DNA from 2 places in the Halomonas sp. ISL-56 genome. Region 2 is predicted to be linked to the other one. Evidence: predicted binding sites of a transcription regulator. Region 2 holds the regulator's gene; the other holds the start of a gene.

Region 1 (7,909 bases), on a different contig from region 2:
ACCTGTCGCCACATCCTGAATATAGATCGCTGGACGCTCAGTCTCAAAGGAGACATAGGCGATCTTTGTACCATCAGGTGACCACGTTGGCGACATGATTGGTTCATCAGAGGTCAACACCTGCTCACTACGGCGACCATCCGCGTCGGCAACGTAAAGACCAAACTGCATATTGTCACCAATACCCTGTGCAGTGACATAGGCAATCTTAGTTGAGAAAGCACCACGAATATCAGTAATCTCTTCAAAGATTTGATCACTAATATAGTGAGCAGCACCCCGCAGGTCATTGCCCCTTACTGTAACGGTTTCACCAATCATCCGGCGCTGGCCGCTAATATCCATCAGTTCAAACTGTAGCTCAAAGCCACCGTTAGTTTGTGCTGCCCTGCCGACCACTAGATAGCGCACATCCAGCGAACGCCAAGTACCGAACTGCACATCGTCAGCTTGACTCGGTTGCTCAAACATAGCACTACGCGCTAAAGGAGCAAAATAGCCACTGCGTTCAAGGTCATCTTGAACAATTTGTGCAATATCTTCGGGTAGGCCGTCCGAGCCGGCGAACGGCACTACCCCTATAGGCAGCGCTTGATCGCTGCCTCGCGTGATTTCAATGGTTAAGTTAGCACTTGCCACACTGCTGACAAGCAGCAGTACACAGAACAGCCACACTTTGCTCAAGCTTTGCATCAGCGAACATCTCCCGGGGTAAATCGCAGATTAAACTGACGTAAATTACGCTGCTGATCGGCTGGCAAATCTCGCAATTCACCAAACGGTGCAGCATGTTCCACAGCCTGCATCACAGACCGGTCAAAAGCACTATCGCCGCTTGATGTCACAATCGACGTTGCCAATACTTCTCCTGATGGACCTAACCGTACCTGTAGCGTAGCACTCATCGCATCACTTGCACCGGGCGGAATCACCCACGCCTGCTCAACAGCACGGCGAACAATATTAATAAAGCTATTGGCCGCCTGCTCAGCTTGCTGGGCATTAGCAGCGGCTTCGGCTTCACCGGCCAACTGGCGTTGCATGGCCGCCTCTGCAGCTTCCGCGGCTTCGCGTTGGCGCTCAGCTTCTGCTTCGCGACGCTGCTGCTCTTCGGCTTCACGTTGGCGCTGTGCTTCTGCCTCTCGCTCTCGCTGAGCCGATTCTTGCTCACGAAGGCGCTGTTCTTCGGCTTCACGCTGACGTGCAGCTTCAGCTTCTTCGCGCTGCTGTTGTTCTGCCGCTGCACGCTGGCGTTCAGCTTCTTCCGCCTCCCGGCGCTGCTGCTCTTCGGCTTCACGTTGGCGCTGTGCTTCGGCCTCTTCGCGTTGCTGTTGCTCTGCGGCTTCCTGTTGGCGTTGCGCCTCTTCCACTTCACGTTGGCGCTGCGCCGCCGCTTCCGCTTCGGCTTCACGTTCAGCCGCTTCAGCCGCCTGTTGCTCAGCCTGGGCAGCCGCTTCTTCAGCACGACGCTGTGCCTCAGCCTCCGCGGCTGCACGTGCTTCTTCTAATGCCTGTGCCTCGGCTTCCGCCGCCTGCTGGGCTGCCTCTTCTGCCGCTTGTTGCTCTGCAGCAGCCTGCTGTTCACTAGCTGACGGTTCTTCACTAGCTGAGGGCTCTTCCGGTGCCTCCGGCTCGGTAGGGGCTTCGGCGGGCGCATTCATCGCCGCCTGCTCTTCCAATGCTTGCTGTGCCTGATCAGTAAACGTTTCGGTGCTTACCAGCGTCGCCTGCACAATCGAAGAGCTATCAGGCTCTGCATCTCGACTAGGTAGGCTGATCAAGCTAAACACTACAATCGCGACGTGCACGCCTATCGCCAGAACGGTCGGCCACTTATAGCCGACATCCTGAGGATCGCGCGAGGGTTTCAATGCCATGTGCGCCTTGCCCTTACCCATCTTGCGGCGGCTCAGAAAGCAGCCCCACATTAGCAACGCCGGCGCCTTGTAGGGTACTCATTAAAACGACAATCTGCCCATAGGCCACATTGCGGTCACCGCGTACCATGACAGGCGTACCCGGACGTCGCTCAAGAATCGTTGTCACTCTCGTGGACATTTCATCCAGCGTGACCGACGTGGAGTCTTCCCCCAGCGTGATGAAGTAACCACCGTCGCTATTAACCGAGATAATGATGGGATCATTATCTTCCTGTGTCTCAATGGGCTGAGAGGTGACTTGCGGCAACTCAACTTGTACGCCTTGGGTCAACATCGGCGCGGTGATCATAAAGACCACCAGCAGTACCAGCATAATGTCGATGAAAGGAACAACGTTAATTTCTGCCATCGGCTTGCTTGTACTACTACGATTGAACGGTCCTTGCATGACTCTCTCCCCTTAGCTGGCGCTCGGTTTGCCGTCACGGCCCTGCAAATTGCGGTGCAGGATAGCGTGGAACTCTTCGGCAAAGTCTTCGTATTTGCCGAGCAGGCGAGAAGACGAGTTGGAAAGACGGTTATAGAAAATCACCGCAGGAATAGCTGCAAATAGACCCATAGCTGTCGCAATCAGGGCTTCGGCAATCCAAGGCGCCACCGTAGCCAAGGTTGCTTGCTGGGTTAGTGATAAAGCCTGAAAAGACCCCATGATGCCCCACACGGTACCGAACAGGCCGATATAGGGGCTAGCAGAGGCAACGGTGGCAAGAAACACGAGGTGCTGAGTTAAGCGATCCTCTTCACGAGACCATGCTACGCGCATGCTGCGCTGTACACCCTCTAGTACGGTATCCGGGTCACGAGTCTTAGGCATCAAACGGTTAAATTCGCGGAAACCAGCTTGAAAAATATGTTCAGCGCCGTGGCGAGGGTCATCGGCTGGGATTTCACGGTATAGTTCGTTCAAGTCGACACCAGACCAAAAAGACTCCTCAAATTGGTTGTACTCTTTCTTGGCACGGCCCAACGCAATGCTGCGCTGGAAAATCACTACCCAAGAGAGGATCGACCCCACCAGCAGTAGCAGCATTACCAGTTGCACTACCGTACTGGCATTCATTATTAAATGGGGAATGGACATGGTGTTATCGTTCACAGGTGCCCTCATCAATCTATTAGGGTCGGGATTGCCGACGCAGTGAATGACCTCTTGGTTAAGAGGCCTGGGTCAAAATATTAAGCGACGCTGGCCATGCTTTAGGCCGTAGACGCTCGGTACTCAAGCAGGCTATCTCGACTGTGGCAGAGCAAAGGAGTTCCTCACCACGCCAAACCTGCTGTTCAAATGTCATCCGACAGCGTCCAACGTCAGTAACGTGAACACCAATTTCCAACGCGTCGTCTAGGCAAGCCGGTTTCGCGTAATGACAGGCCAAGCGGTATACCACTAGCTGCGTACCTTCGTCTAGCAGCGTTTGCTGATTCAGGCCCAACTGGCGAAGCCATTCACTGCGCGCGCGCTCCATAAACTTCAAGTAGTTAACGTAGTAGACAATACCGCCTGCGTCAGTATCTTCCATATAAACGCGCAGCGGCAGGCGGTAGCCTTCGTTGATGTAACGACTCACGGACGGCGCTCTCCTTCCATATCGGTTGCCTGTTCGTGAGGCACACGCTCAAAATGCAGCCATGCTTGGCGGGTAACTACTCGGCCACGAGGGGTACGCATTATCAAGCCCTGCTGAATAAGATAAGGCTCAATGACATCTTCGATAGTGTCACGCTCTTCACTGATCGCAGCAGCGAGCGAGTCAATACCCACTGGCCCACCGTCAAACTTATCTATCATGGCCAGCAGTAGCCGCCGATCCATGTGATCCAAACCGTGGTGATCCACGTTGAGCATATTGAGCGCCGCATCCGCCATGGCTACATCGACGACGCCATTACCTTTCATTTCAGCGTAATCCCGCACCCGGCGTAGCAATCGGTTGGCAATTCGCGGCGTGCCCCTTGAACGTCTGGCCACTTCAATGGCGCCATCGTGGCTGGTTTCAACGCCTAACAGGCGCGCCGAGCGCGAGACAATTTCCGTCAGCTCTTCAAGATTATAAAATTCGAGCCGTTGAACGATACCAAATCGATCTCGCAATGGAGAGGTCAATAGCCCTGCCCGCGTGGTGGCCCCTACCAGTGTAAAGCGGGGAAGATCCAGCTTAATCGAACGTGCTGCCGGTCCTTCGCCTATCATAATATCGAGCTGAAAATCTTCCATAGCCGGATAGAGCACTTCCTCTACCACCGGCGACAGGCGATGAATTTCATCGATAAAGAGAACGTCGCCAGGCTCTAGGTTGGTCAACATGGCGGCTAAATCGCCCGCACGTTCAAGTACCGGGCCGGAAGTCGACTTCATACCGACCCCCATCTCGGTGGCAATAATATGCGCAAGGGTCGTTTTACCTAACCCTGGGGGGCCAAATACCAGGGTGTGATCCAGACTCTCTTCCCGCAGCCGGGCGGCACCGATAAAGATTTCCAGCTGTTCACGCACGCGCGGCTGGCCAATATAATCATCCAGCCGCTTGGGGCGAATCGCGTAATCAATGCGCCCCTCTCCCTGTTCAGGCTCAGCGGCGATCAGCCGATCGTGTTCTAACATAGATGCTCTTCTTTATGGCGATTCAAAAGGTCTGTTCACTACCCGCAATTTCGGACTTGTATCGCTGTCTGGCTAGCCACTCATGCGCTGGGTAAGGGCAGCTTTGATAAGTGCCTCAGTGGACTGATTGGGATCGATATCGGTGAGCATTTTCGACGCCTCAGTCAGTTTGTACCCCAAGCTGACCAATGCAGCTTCCGCATCGGCAAGATTATTGCGGGCAGAGGCACGACCATTGGTTGCCTCAAGGGGGAGCAGCGCGTTGCTGCCGTCTTCCCACTTATCTTTCCATTCCGGAAAGCGGTCGCGCATTTCGATAATCAGCCGCTCAGCGGTTTTCTTCCCCACCCCCGGCAGTGTTGTCAACGCTTTGCTGTCGTCATCACGGACGCAGCGCATAAAGGCGTCTTCGTCCATACCCGACAGGATGGCAAGTGCCAGCTTAGGCCCTACGCCGTTGACCTTGATTAGGGCACGGAACAGAGCACGCTCGTGCTCTCGGCCGAACCCATAGAGCAGGTGGGCGTCATCACGAATGGTCAGATGAGTGAATAACGAAACGTTCTCGTTGACCTCAGGAAGCGCGACCAGCGTATTCATGGAAGTTTCCAGCTCGTAACCTACACCGTGAACATCGATCACAATCCAGGGAGGTTGCTTTGCCACTAGCTGGCCACTCAGACGTCCAATCATAAATTCGCTCGCACCTGGAAGAAAAAAACAGTGAAAAACAATAGAGAGAAAAACAGACGGTTACTATAAAGCGACTCTGTACAGGTGACCAGTAGTTCAGCCACCAACATAGTTAGAATTAAAGCCGCCAGCGCCCGGTTGAACGACGACGGCTCCGAGATGTTGCGACAGGGAGACCAAGGCTGCTAAACGCATGGCCGTTATAAGCATGCGTTAAAGCAATGGCTAACGCATCGGCAGCGTCAGCTTGAGGGGTAGCGGATAGTTGCAGAATAGCGGTGACCATATGCTGAACCTGCTCTTTATCTGCGCCGCCCTGGCCGGTCACCGCTTGCTTGATCTGTCGCGCAGCGTACTCGGCGAGGCTCAAGCCATGGTTAGCCATACACACCATTGCGGCTCCCCTCGCTTGGCCCAGTTTCAGCGCAGAATCGGGATTTTTGGCCATAAATACTCGCTCAATGGCCACCTGAGAGGGTCGATGTAGGCCAACGACTTCACTGAGACCAGCGTAAATCTGCGCCAAACGCTGCTCTAACGCTCCTTCCGCCGTGCGAATACAGCCACTCGCCACATAGCTGGGTTTAACGCCAATAATATCGATCACCCCGTAACCGGTTACCCGGGAGCCAGGGTCTATGCCCAAGATGCGGATGGGTACGACGGGCTTTTGCTCTTCCATGGCGTCGATACTCGTGTGGCTAGAACATACAAAAACACCGACGCCGTGGCGTCGGTGCTAGGCAGTTAACCCACCGATTTATTCGGCAGCGGTTTCCGCTTTGACTTTCTGGCGCAAACGGATGTTCAAATCTTTCAACTGCTCTGGACTGACTTCGCCCGGTGCGTTGGTCATCAAACAGGCAGCGCTTTGGGTTTTCGGGAAAGCGATGACTTCACGAATAGTCTTGGCACCGACCATTAGCATGACCAGGCGATCCAGGCCAAAGGCTAAGCCACCATGGGGTGGCGCACCGTACTGCAACGCGTCCAGCAGGAAGCCGAATTTTTCTTGAGCTTCTTCTTCACCAATACCAAGAATCTCAAACACCGTGCTCTGCATGGCTTGGTCGTGAATACGGATCGAGCCACCGCCCAATTCGGTGCCGTTGAGCACCATATCGTAAGCGCGAGAAAGCGCCTTGGCAGGATCAGCCTTGAGCTCTTCGGGCGTGCAGGAGGGCGCAGTGAAGGGGTGGTGCAGCGGGCTCAAACGACCATTATCGTCAGCTTCAAACATTGGGAAGTCGACCACCCATAGTGGCGCCCACTCTTGGGTGTAGAGCTCAAGGTCAGCGCCCAGCTTGACGCGCAGCGCGCCAATGGCTTCGTTAACGATACGGGTTTTATCGGCACCAAAGAAGATGATGTCACCATCTTCAGCGCCCACACGATCAAGCAGCTCTTCAACGATGTTTTCCATAAACTTGACGATCGGCGACTGCAGACCTTCAAGTCCTTTGGCGCGCTCGTTGACCTTGATCCACGCCAAGCCTTTGGCGCCGTAGATGCCGACAAACTTGGTGTACTCGTCAATTTCTTTACGCGACAGTTTGGCGCCGCCGGGTACTTTCAGCGCTGCCACACGGCCATCGTCTGCGCTGGCGGGGCCAGAGAAGACTTTGAAGTCGACCTGCTGCATCAGATCGTCGACATCGGTCAGTTCCAGCGGGATGCGCAGGTCTGGCTTGTCGGAACCGAAACGATCCATCGCTTCCTGCCAGGTCATGCGCGGAAACTCGGGCAGTTCGGCTTTTAGCACGTCTTGGAACAGCTGACGGATCATGGCTTCAGTAATGCCCATGATGTCGTTCTCTTCGACAAACGACGCCTCGATATCAATCTGAGTGAACTCAGGCTGACGGTCGGCGCGTAGGTCTTCATCGCGGAAGCACTTAGCAATTTGGTAGTAGCGGTCAAAACCCGCCACCATCAACAGCTGCTTAAACAGCTGCGGCGACTGGGGCAGTGCAAAGAAACTACCCGCGTGGGTGCGGCTAGGTACCAGGTAGTCGCGGGCGCCTTCTGGCGTCGCGCGAGTGAGCACCGGCGTTTCGATATCCAGGAAGCCCTGGTTTTCAAGGTACGCGCGCACATTGTGAGAAATACGCGAGCGCAGACGCAGCTTCTCGATCATGTCCGGGCGACGTAGGTCGATATAGCGGTGCTTTAAGCGCACTTCTTCACCGACTTTGCCATGCTCATCCAGCTGGAATGGCGGAGTAACGGCGGTATTGAGCACTTCAACGTCTTTTGCCAACACCTCAATCATACCCGTTGGCATGTTCGGGTTTTGAGTACCTTCTGGGCGCAGCCGAACGCGACCAGTGATGCGCAGGACAAACTCACTGCGGGCACGGTCGGCATTAGCGAACGCCTCGGCGGTATCTGGGTCAACCACGAACTGAGCGATGCCGTCACGATCGCGCATATCGAGGAAAATTACCCCACCATGGTCACGGCGGCGATGAACCCATCCGCATACCGTAACCGTTTGATCCACCAAAGTTTCGTTTAGCTGGCCGCAATAATGGCTGCGCATGTCAAATCCTGTTCTGTTACGTGGCAATGAGTGGTCGCGGGTGTCCCGACGTTGACTACCGCGGCTATGCCGCAGCGCCCTTGTCTTTGGGAGTAACGCTTTTAGCGGTAGCACTTGAATCGCTTGACTTAC
Region 2 (7,909 bases):
AGTGAACCAACCGCGGCTGCAGTGCCTGACGCAAGTCGGAAAGCGTCTCAGCTGCAATCTCCTCAAGCTGATCATCCAACCAATCGCTAAAGCTATCTTCATCCAGCGGGCTGGCCCCAGAGGCATCCAACATCAAGCGGCCAATCCGTGCCCAGCCAGTGTCAGTCGCGGTCACCGGCAGCGCAAGATACAAGCTGCCGCGACGGGCCTTATTGACGTCATTCACCTCAAGACCGGGGTGGGGCACCACGCTGTTCTGGCTGACAATGCAGGGCGGCTGCGGGTAGCGTGTTTCACAGTGCAACCCGTGGCTATCAAAATTGATCATATCGCCGTTTACCGGCGTCAGTGGGGCGCTAATGCCCAGCTGGTTGGCGATGGCCTGGTGGGCCTGCTGATGGCGTGCTTCGCCATGCACCGGCATAAGATGCTTGGGCCTAACCCATTGATAGAGTTTGATCAGCTCATCCTGAGCAGGATGCCCTGTGGCGTGCAATTCAGGGTGATTGAACTCGTCATAGATGCTGACACCGAGATGCGCCAAACGCTTTTTAAGCTGTTCGATGGGGCGCTCATTGCCAGGAATGGCTTTGGCCGAGAAGATGACGTTATCGCCCGGCTGAAGATCCACATAGGGGTGACGGCCCTGGGCGAGACGCTGAAGTGCGGCGCGGGGCTCGCCCTGACTCCCGGTGGCGATAATCACCACTTCATCCCGAGGCAGGTAGCCAAGGTCGTGGTTGGGCACCAGCGGCGGCAGATCATCCATATAGCCTAACCCACGCGCGACGCTGACCATGCGCTCCATGGAGCGTCCCATTAAGCTGATACGACGGCCGCATCGATGCGCCGCGCGTCCTATCGCTAACACCCGGGCAAGATTGCTGGCAAAGCAAGAGATCACCACGCGGCCCTGGCAATTGCTGAGGGTTTTTGCCAACGCCCGGGCGACGTCCCCTTCGCTGCCAGAGTGGCCAGGCATTGGAGCGTTGGTGGAGTCGCCCACGACTAAGTCAATTGGTGCAAGCGCCTTGAATTGGGTGGCGCTGATCGGCGTGCCGATGATCGGTTCGGGGTCGAGTTTCCAGTCACCGGTATGCAAGACACGGTAGCCACCGGCGATCATCATTAACGCACAGCTCTCTGGGATCGAGTGCGTTAACAGCAAATAGCGCAGCGTGAACGGTCCGCTTTCCAGCGCCTCGCCAGGTTCAATGACATGGATAGCCGCGCTGCTAAGCTGATGCTCGGCAAACTTTAGCCGCAACAGGCCCGCCGCTAGCGGGGTGGCATAAATCGGACAGTTCCACACCGGCCAGAGCCAGGCCACCGCGCCAATGTGGTCTTCATGGCCGTGGGTGATAAACAGCGCTTTGGGTACAATCCCTAATGCTTTCGGCGTATCGAGATTGGGCACTTGTAGCGGTGAGTTGGGAAGATCCTGGCGGATCGTCATGCCGCAGTCCACGGCTATCCAGTGGTCGTCATAGCCGTATAGCGTTAGATTCATTCCAATCTCACCGCAGCCCCCCAGCGGCAAGATGCGCAGCGGTGGACGACGACGGGGACGAATTTGAACGCGTGGTGAATGCATCTGTTATGAAAAACCTAAAAAGTAGTGACTTAACTATACGGGAAGGCAGGGGCGGCTAACAATCATCCTTGGCCTTCCGATACAATATGCAGCCTAAGCCGCTGGTTTGTCATAATTACCTTAGAAATAGGTCAAGAGTAGCTCACATGTCTCATTATTATCGTTTAGTGGTTTCCTGTCCTGACCGGGTGGGGATTGTTGCAAGGGTCTCGAGTTTTATTGCCCAGCAGGGCGGCTCTATTACCGAAGCCAGCCAGCACTCTGATTTAGAAACCGGCTGCTTTTTTATGCGCTATGAAATTTTGGCGGATTCGGTAGGTATGACCGTAGAAGCGTTGCGTGAGGCGTTTGCGCCGGTAGCCAGCGAATTCAATATGCAGTGGTCACTGGTGGATACCCAACAACGTCGGCGGGTAGTACTGATGGTATCGCGAGAGTCACACTGCTTGGTCGATCTACTTTACCGCTGGCAAGCGGGTGAGCTGGATTGCGATATTGTTGGCGTTATCTCCAATCATGACGATATGCGTTCTTTGACAGAGTGGTACGGCATTCCATACCACCATGTGCCGGTAGACCCTGACAATAAGCAAGCCTCCTTTGCCAAGGTACAGGCCGAAATCGACAGCGCCCGCGCTGACTGCGTGGTGTTGGCACGCTATATGCAAATTCTGCCCCCTGATCTGTGTGCACGCTATGCGGGACGCGTGATCAATATCCATCACAGCTTTTTGCCCTCTTTTGCCGGGGCAAAACCCTACCACCAGGCTTACCAGCGGGGCGTAAAACTTATCGGGGCTACCTGCCATTATGTGACCGAGGAGCTCGATGCAGGCCCCATCATCGAACAGGATATTCATCGCGTTAGCCACTGTCATACGCCCACTGATCTAGTCCGCTTTGGCCGTGATGTAGAGAAGGCGGTGCTCGCTCGCGGGTTGCGTTGGCACTTAGAAGATCGCGTGCTGGTGCACGGCAATAAGACAGTGGTCTTTAGCTAGAGGCTCCCTAACGCCATCAACCCGAGAGGCCGCCATGTCATTCGCGCAAAGTGTTTTAGCGCCCTGGGCGCTGCTGTTTACCTGGCTACTCTCGCTAGGCGTTTTAGCGTGGGCACTTTGGGGGCGGCCCTGGCAGGTGTTGCTAGCGGATACGGCGCTTCAGCACCGCTGGCTAGGCGCCACGCTGGCAGTGCTGCTGATGTGGCAGCTTCGTGCGCAGGCGGTTGATTGGCTCACGCTGCACCTTGTTTTCACAGTATTAATGACACTCGTTTTTAAAGCACCATTAGCGCTGATTAGCAACGTGCTGATTAATATCGCTATGGTGGTCATTGGTCGCAACGAGTGGATGCTAATGGGGGCAAACGTACTGGTTACTGGTGTCGTCCCGGCGGCCGTTATTGGCACGGTATGGCGGTTGGTGGATCGCCGCCTACCGGATAACTTGATGGTGTTTCTATTTGCCTGTGGCTTTTTTGGTGCGGCGCTGGCAACGCTGGGAGGTGGGCTGGCGGCGGTACTGCTCATTATTGTTGCAGGTACTGATCCTGAGGCGATCTATCTCGCCCAGGAGTATGCGCGCTTCTTGCCTCTGTTAATGCCTTCAGAGGCGTTCATCACCGGCATGCTGTTGAGTATCCTGCTGGTCTATCACCCTAACTGGGTGGCCACCTTCAATGACCACCGCTATATCGACCTGCAATAGTGGTGGTTGCTAGCCGAGTGCCTGGCCATTACCGCCACGAATTACCCCTACACCAACGCCTTCGATATCGAGCGACTGGGATCGCAGGTCGATTTCAATGGGCGCAAAGTCGGGGTTTTCAGCAAATAGCGTCACTTGGTGCCCCTGGCGTTTGAAGCGTTTGACCGTTACTTCATCATCTAGTCGTGCTACTACAATCTGGCCATCGCGCACCCGGTCGGTGCGATGCACCGCTAATAAATCGCCTTCCAAAATACCAATATCTTTCATCGAAAGCCCGCGTACGCGCAGCAGGTAGTCGGCTTTGGGTGTAAAATACTCGGCTGGCAGGGGGCAGTAACGATCAATATGTTCAGCGGCTAAAATGGGGCTGCCAGCGGCCACCTCACCGATTACGGGCAGTCCAGTCGGCAGCGTCTCAACGTTGGCAGCAGGTAACGAGGTGACGGCGTTTTCCAGGACGTCTTGAGGTTCCTGGTTGGGCAGGCGGATGCCACGAGAGGTGTTGCGGATAATGCGAATAACGCCTTTGCGTTCCAGCGCGCGCAGGTGCTCTTCTGCAGCGTTGGGAGAGCGGAAGCCAAGTGCTTTGGCAATTTCGGCGCGGGTAGGAGGGTAGCCAAATTCGCCCATAGTCTTAACGATAAAATCAAACACGTGCTGTTGGCGAGCGGTTAGCGGACGCGACATACCAGACTCCATAAATTGTGAATAGACAGTAACAAGTTAAATGTCGACTTAATCAATGAGTGGTTAAGTATACAGTATGTTCCTCTGTCCAGTATATGGCTTGTCAGCGCCTATCGGTGATGCCTATGCAATTTTCCTAATCGTTTGAAACTAAGTTTCTGCTTATTTAACCAGCCACATTTTGTCAATAAATCAAGCGTTGAGCCCGGCAAAGTTATGGCATAGTATTTTGCTATGTTTTAAACACCTGTTTCCCTGGAGAGCGACATGGCTCAATCTGATACGGTGACACGTATACTCGATACCGCTGAGGTGCTGTTTGCAGAGCGGGGTTTTGCCGAAACGTCGCTGCGTAACATCACAAGCAAAGCGCGCGTTAACCTGGCCGCCGTCAATTACCACTTTGGTTCCAAAAAAGCCCTGATTCAGGCCGTTTTTTCGCGTTATCTGGATCCTTTTAATCAGCGTTTTCACACCGCTTTGGATGAGCTGGAAGGCCAACACGCTGGGCGCGTTATCCCGCTTGAAACACTGCTCGAAACCATGGCCACAACTGTTCTTGCGGTGCCAGCTGAGCGCAACAGTTTAAAAGTGTTTATGCGTCTGCTCGGTCTTGCCTACAGCCAGGCCCAGGGACATCTCCGGCGCCATATCCAGCAAGAGTACGGCGATGTATTTACCCGCTTCACCGAGCTTGTCCGTAAAGCAACGCCAAACCTGCCTGACGCAGAGCGTTTTTGGCGGCTACACTTTATGCTTGGCACGGTTATATTTACCCTGTCTGGCCTTGATGCACTGCGCGATATCGCGGAGAAGGATTATCACGAACAGGTCTCTGTGCGTGACTTGGTAAGGCGGCTGCTCCCGGTCGTTGTAGCTGCCATGAATGCGCCTTTACCTCTGACCCTTGAAGAAGCCAAGCCTGAAGAAGGAAAACATGCGAACGCCTACGCTAGCTGAGCTACCTCCGACTGATAATATCTGGCTGGAAATTGATACCACTCAACAGCAACTGCGCTGTTGGCGAGGACCTAAAGTGCTCCACGAGTGTGCAATTTCATCCGGTGCCGCTGGAAGCGGGGAGCTCAGTGGTAGTGGTCAAACGCCCCACGGCTGGCACTATGTGCGAGCCGCTATTGGTGGCAACATGCCCGAAAATGCCGTGTTTCGAGGCCGCCGCTGGACGGGCGAGATATTTTCAGCCGCGCTAGCTGAAGCTTATCCTAAACGTGACTGGATTTTGACCCGCATCCTGTGGCTGTGTGGATTGGAGAAGGGGGTGAACCGCGGTAAGCAGGTAGACTCTCAGCGGCGCTATATTTATCTTCACGGCACACCACCTGAGGAGCCCATGGGCGTTGCTGCTTCCCACGGCTGTATTCGTTTACGTAATAGTGATTTGCTGACCATTTTTTCTTTAGCGTTGCCGGGTACCCCTGTTTGGTTGCACGGTGGCCGTCAATGCTTTGATTAATCAGATTTTGACACCGCTAGACGATCGTCTAGAATCATCGCCCCTTTCAATGGATCTCTCACGATGACTCAACCGTTAGGCCCGGTCATGCTTGACCTTGAAGGCCCAAAATTGACGGCTGCAGAGAAACGCTTGTTGCTAGAACCGACGGTAGGGGGTGTCATTTTATTTGCCCGCAATGTCGAAAATGGCTATCAGGTGCGCCAGCTTTGTAGCGATATTCGCCGCGTGCGGGCTGATTTACTGCTTGCCGTGGATCAGGAAGGCGGTCGCGTGCAGCGCATTAAGGAGGGCTTAACACGTCTTCCTGCCATGGCGCGTATCGGCGAATGTTATCACGCTACCCCGGAAGATGGCCTGGCGTTAGCCAAAGATGCTGGTTGGCTGCTGGGGATGGAGATGGCCGCCTGCGGGCTGGATCTAAGCTTCGCTCCGGTATTGGATGTTGAGAGCGGCCTATCCAGTGTTATCGGTGACCGTAGTTTTAGTAGTGATCCTCTGCACGTGGCCCAACTGGGCAGTGCCTTTATTCAAGGGCTTCACGATGCCGGTATGGCCGCTGTGGGTAAGCATTTCCCGGGTCATGGCGGCGTTGCAGCGGACTCCCACGTTGCGCTACCGGTCGATGACCGCCCGCTAGACGTGATTAAACAGCATGATCTTGTGCCCTTTACCCAGTTAGCCTCACAGCTGGATGGGGTTATGCCTGCGCACGTTATTTATAGCGCTTTCGATACGCGCCCAGCGGGGTTTTCACCCACTTGGCTGGGCATGCTACGGGAATCGCTAGGCTTCAAAGGCTGCATTTTTTCAGATGATCTAAGTATGGCGGGCGCCCATGAAGCAGGAGACCCCAAAGCGCGTGCCCAGGCCGCACTTGCAGCAGGTTGCGATATGCTGCTGGTGTGTAATGACCGTACCGCCGCGCTTGATGTCATGCAAGCATGCCAAGGGGTCAATACCAAACGCCCCGCAAAGCTACGTTATGGCCGTGCGCGACCAGACCTGGACGCACTGAGTGCGCTGGGCCGTTGGCGGCGTGCCCACGCCAAGTTGGAAGCGCTAGCGGACAAGCCCAAGCCAAGCGCTGAATAGATCTCTTGCTCAAATAACTGAAGCTTTTAACCCGCGTGGAGTTGGTAGATGTCAAAGCTGGATAAAGAAGCCTTAGAGTCGTTGGACTCGATGCGCGAATTGATGGATAACGCCGACTGCCTTATTTCACAGCAAGAGGTAGAGCGGGCGCTTGACCGCATGGCGGAAGCGATCACACGAGATTTAGGCGATAAACTGCCAGTGTTTTACTGCGTGATGAATGGCGGCTTGATTACCACCGGGCACCTGCTGACCCGCTTGGGCTTCCCGCTGGAAGTGGATTATTTGCATGCCACCCGCTACCGCAACGAGCTGCGTGGCGGCGAGCTATTTTGGCGCGTTTCCCCAGAAGTGCCGATGGCCGGTCGCCATGTGGTTATTGTAGACGATATTTTGGATGAGGGCGCGACCCTGGCGGCGATTCTGGCTTACTGCGAAGAAGCCCAGGCCGCCAGTGTCACTACGGCAGTGCTGGTAGATAAACAGCACAACCGCAAAGCCGTACCCGGTTTAAAAGCTGACTATTGCAGCCTGGAAGTTGCCGACCGCTACGTGTTTGGCTTTGGCATGGATTACAAAGGGTACTGGCGCAACGCACCGGGAATTTTTGCCCCCAAAGGTATGTAATCCGCTGAGGGCTTGTGGTGATTTTTTACGCTTAGCGGGGCGAGAAACGCCTCGCTAAGCCCGTTTCGGCAATCATCCGCGTCGAAATTTCTTCTACCGAGAAGCGCGTTGCGTCAATAAACGGAATGTGCATAGTACGGTAGAGCGACTCTGCCTGTTCCACTTCTTGCAGGCACTTATCCATAGAGCTGTAACGGCTATTGGGGCGTCTTTCGTTGCGAATCGCCGATAAGCGTCGCGCATCGATGGTTAGGCCAAACAGCTTTTGCCGATGGGGTGCTAACGCCTTGGGTAGCTTGAGCATGCCGTCTTCATCTAGATCATCTTCTGTTAGCGGATAGTTAGCCGCTCGAATGCCAAACTGTAACGCCAGATAGAGTGAGGTAGGGGTTTTACCGCAGCGCGAAACGCCAACCAGGATGATATCGGCCTTATCATATTGGTGGGTGCGGGCACCATCGTCGTTATCCAGCGCAAAATGCACGGAATGAATACGATCCATATAGACGTCGTCGCTGCCAATCGAGTGAGTGCGGCCAACGCTGTAGGAAGAGTGCGTCTCTAACTCTTGCTCTAAGGGTTCTAAGAAAGTTGAAAATATATCGACTTTAAACCCGGATGCCTGACGAATAACGTCGCGAATCTGTTGATCCACAATGGTGTCAATGATGATCGGGCGGTGGCCGTCGCGGCTAGCTGTTGACTCAATAATCGCGGCTAAT

The links. The regulator LexA, encoded in region 2, represses DNA repair genes until DNA is damaged. The targets are predictions, from matches to a motif close to TACTGTNTANNTANACAGTA.
Region 1: a site for LexA is predicted at 5,310-5,329, ahead of ruvA (Holliday junction branch migration protein RuvA). Genes of this name have one in related genera too.

What each region holds. Positions count from the first base shown of each region.
Region 1 is NZ_JAGGRO010000015.1:149,566-157,474, reverse strand. Features, by position in the region: gene tolB (Tol-Pal system beta propeller repeat protein TolB) at 1-693, opposite strand, end outside; gene tolA (cell envelope integrity protein TolA) at 693-1,877, opposite strand; gene tolR (protein TolR) at 1,891-2,328, opposite strand; gene tolQ (protein TolQ) at 2,341-3,036, opposite strand; gene ybgC (tol-pal system-associated acyl-CoA thioesterase) at 3,095-3,508, opposite strand; gene ruvB (Holliday junction branch migration DNA helicase RuvB) at 3,505-4,542, opposite strand; gene ruvA (Holliday junction branch migration protein RuvA) at 4,615-5,235, opposite strand; gene ruvC (crossover junction endodeoxyribonuclease RuvC) at 5,354-5,917, opposite strand; gene aspS (aspartate--tRNA ligase) at 5,996-7,777, opposite strand; gene J7J49_RS13095 (FmdB family zinc ribbon protein) at 7,842-7,909, opposite strand, start outside.
Region 2 is NZ_JAGGRO010000021.1:36,386-44,294, reverse strand. Features, by position in the region: gene J7J49_RS18145 (ribonuclease J) at 1-1,510, opposite strand, end outside; gene purU (formyltetrahydrofolate deformylase) at 1,741-2,595, shown strand; gene J7J49_RS18135 (energy-coupling factor ABC transporter permease) at 2,630-3,301, shown strand; gene lexA (transcriptional repressor LexA) at 3,311-3,991, opposite strand; gene J7J49_RS18125 (TetR/AcrR family transcriptional regulator) at 4,259-4,951, shown strand; gene J7J49_RS18120 (L,D-transpeptidase) at 4,929-5,465, shown strand; gene nagZ (beta-N-acetylhexosaminidase) at 5,529-6,560, shown strand; gene J7J49_RS18110 (hypoxanthine-guanine phosphoribosyltransferase) at 6,609-7,187, shown strand; gene ppsR (posphoenolpyruvate synthetase regulatory kinase/phosphorylase PpsR) at 7,219-7,909, opposite strand, start outside.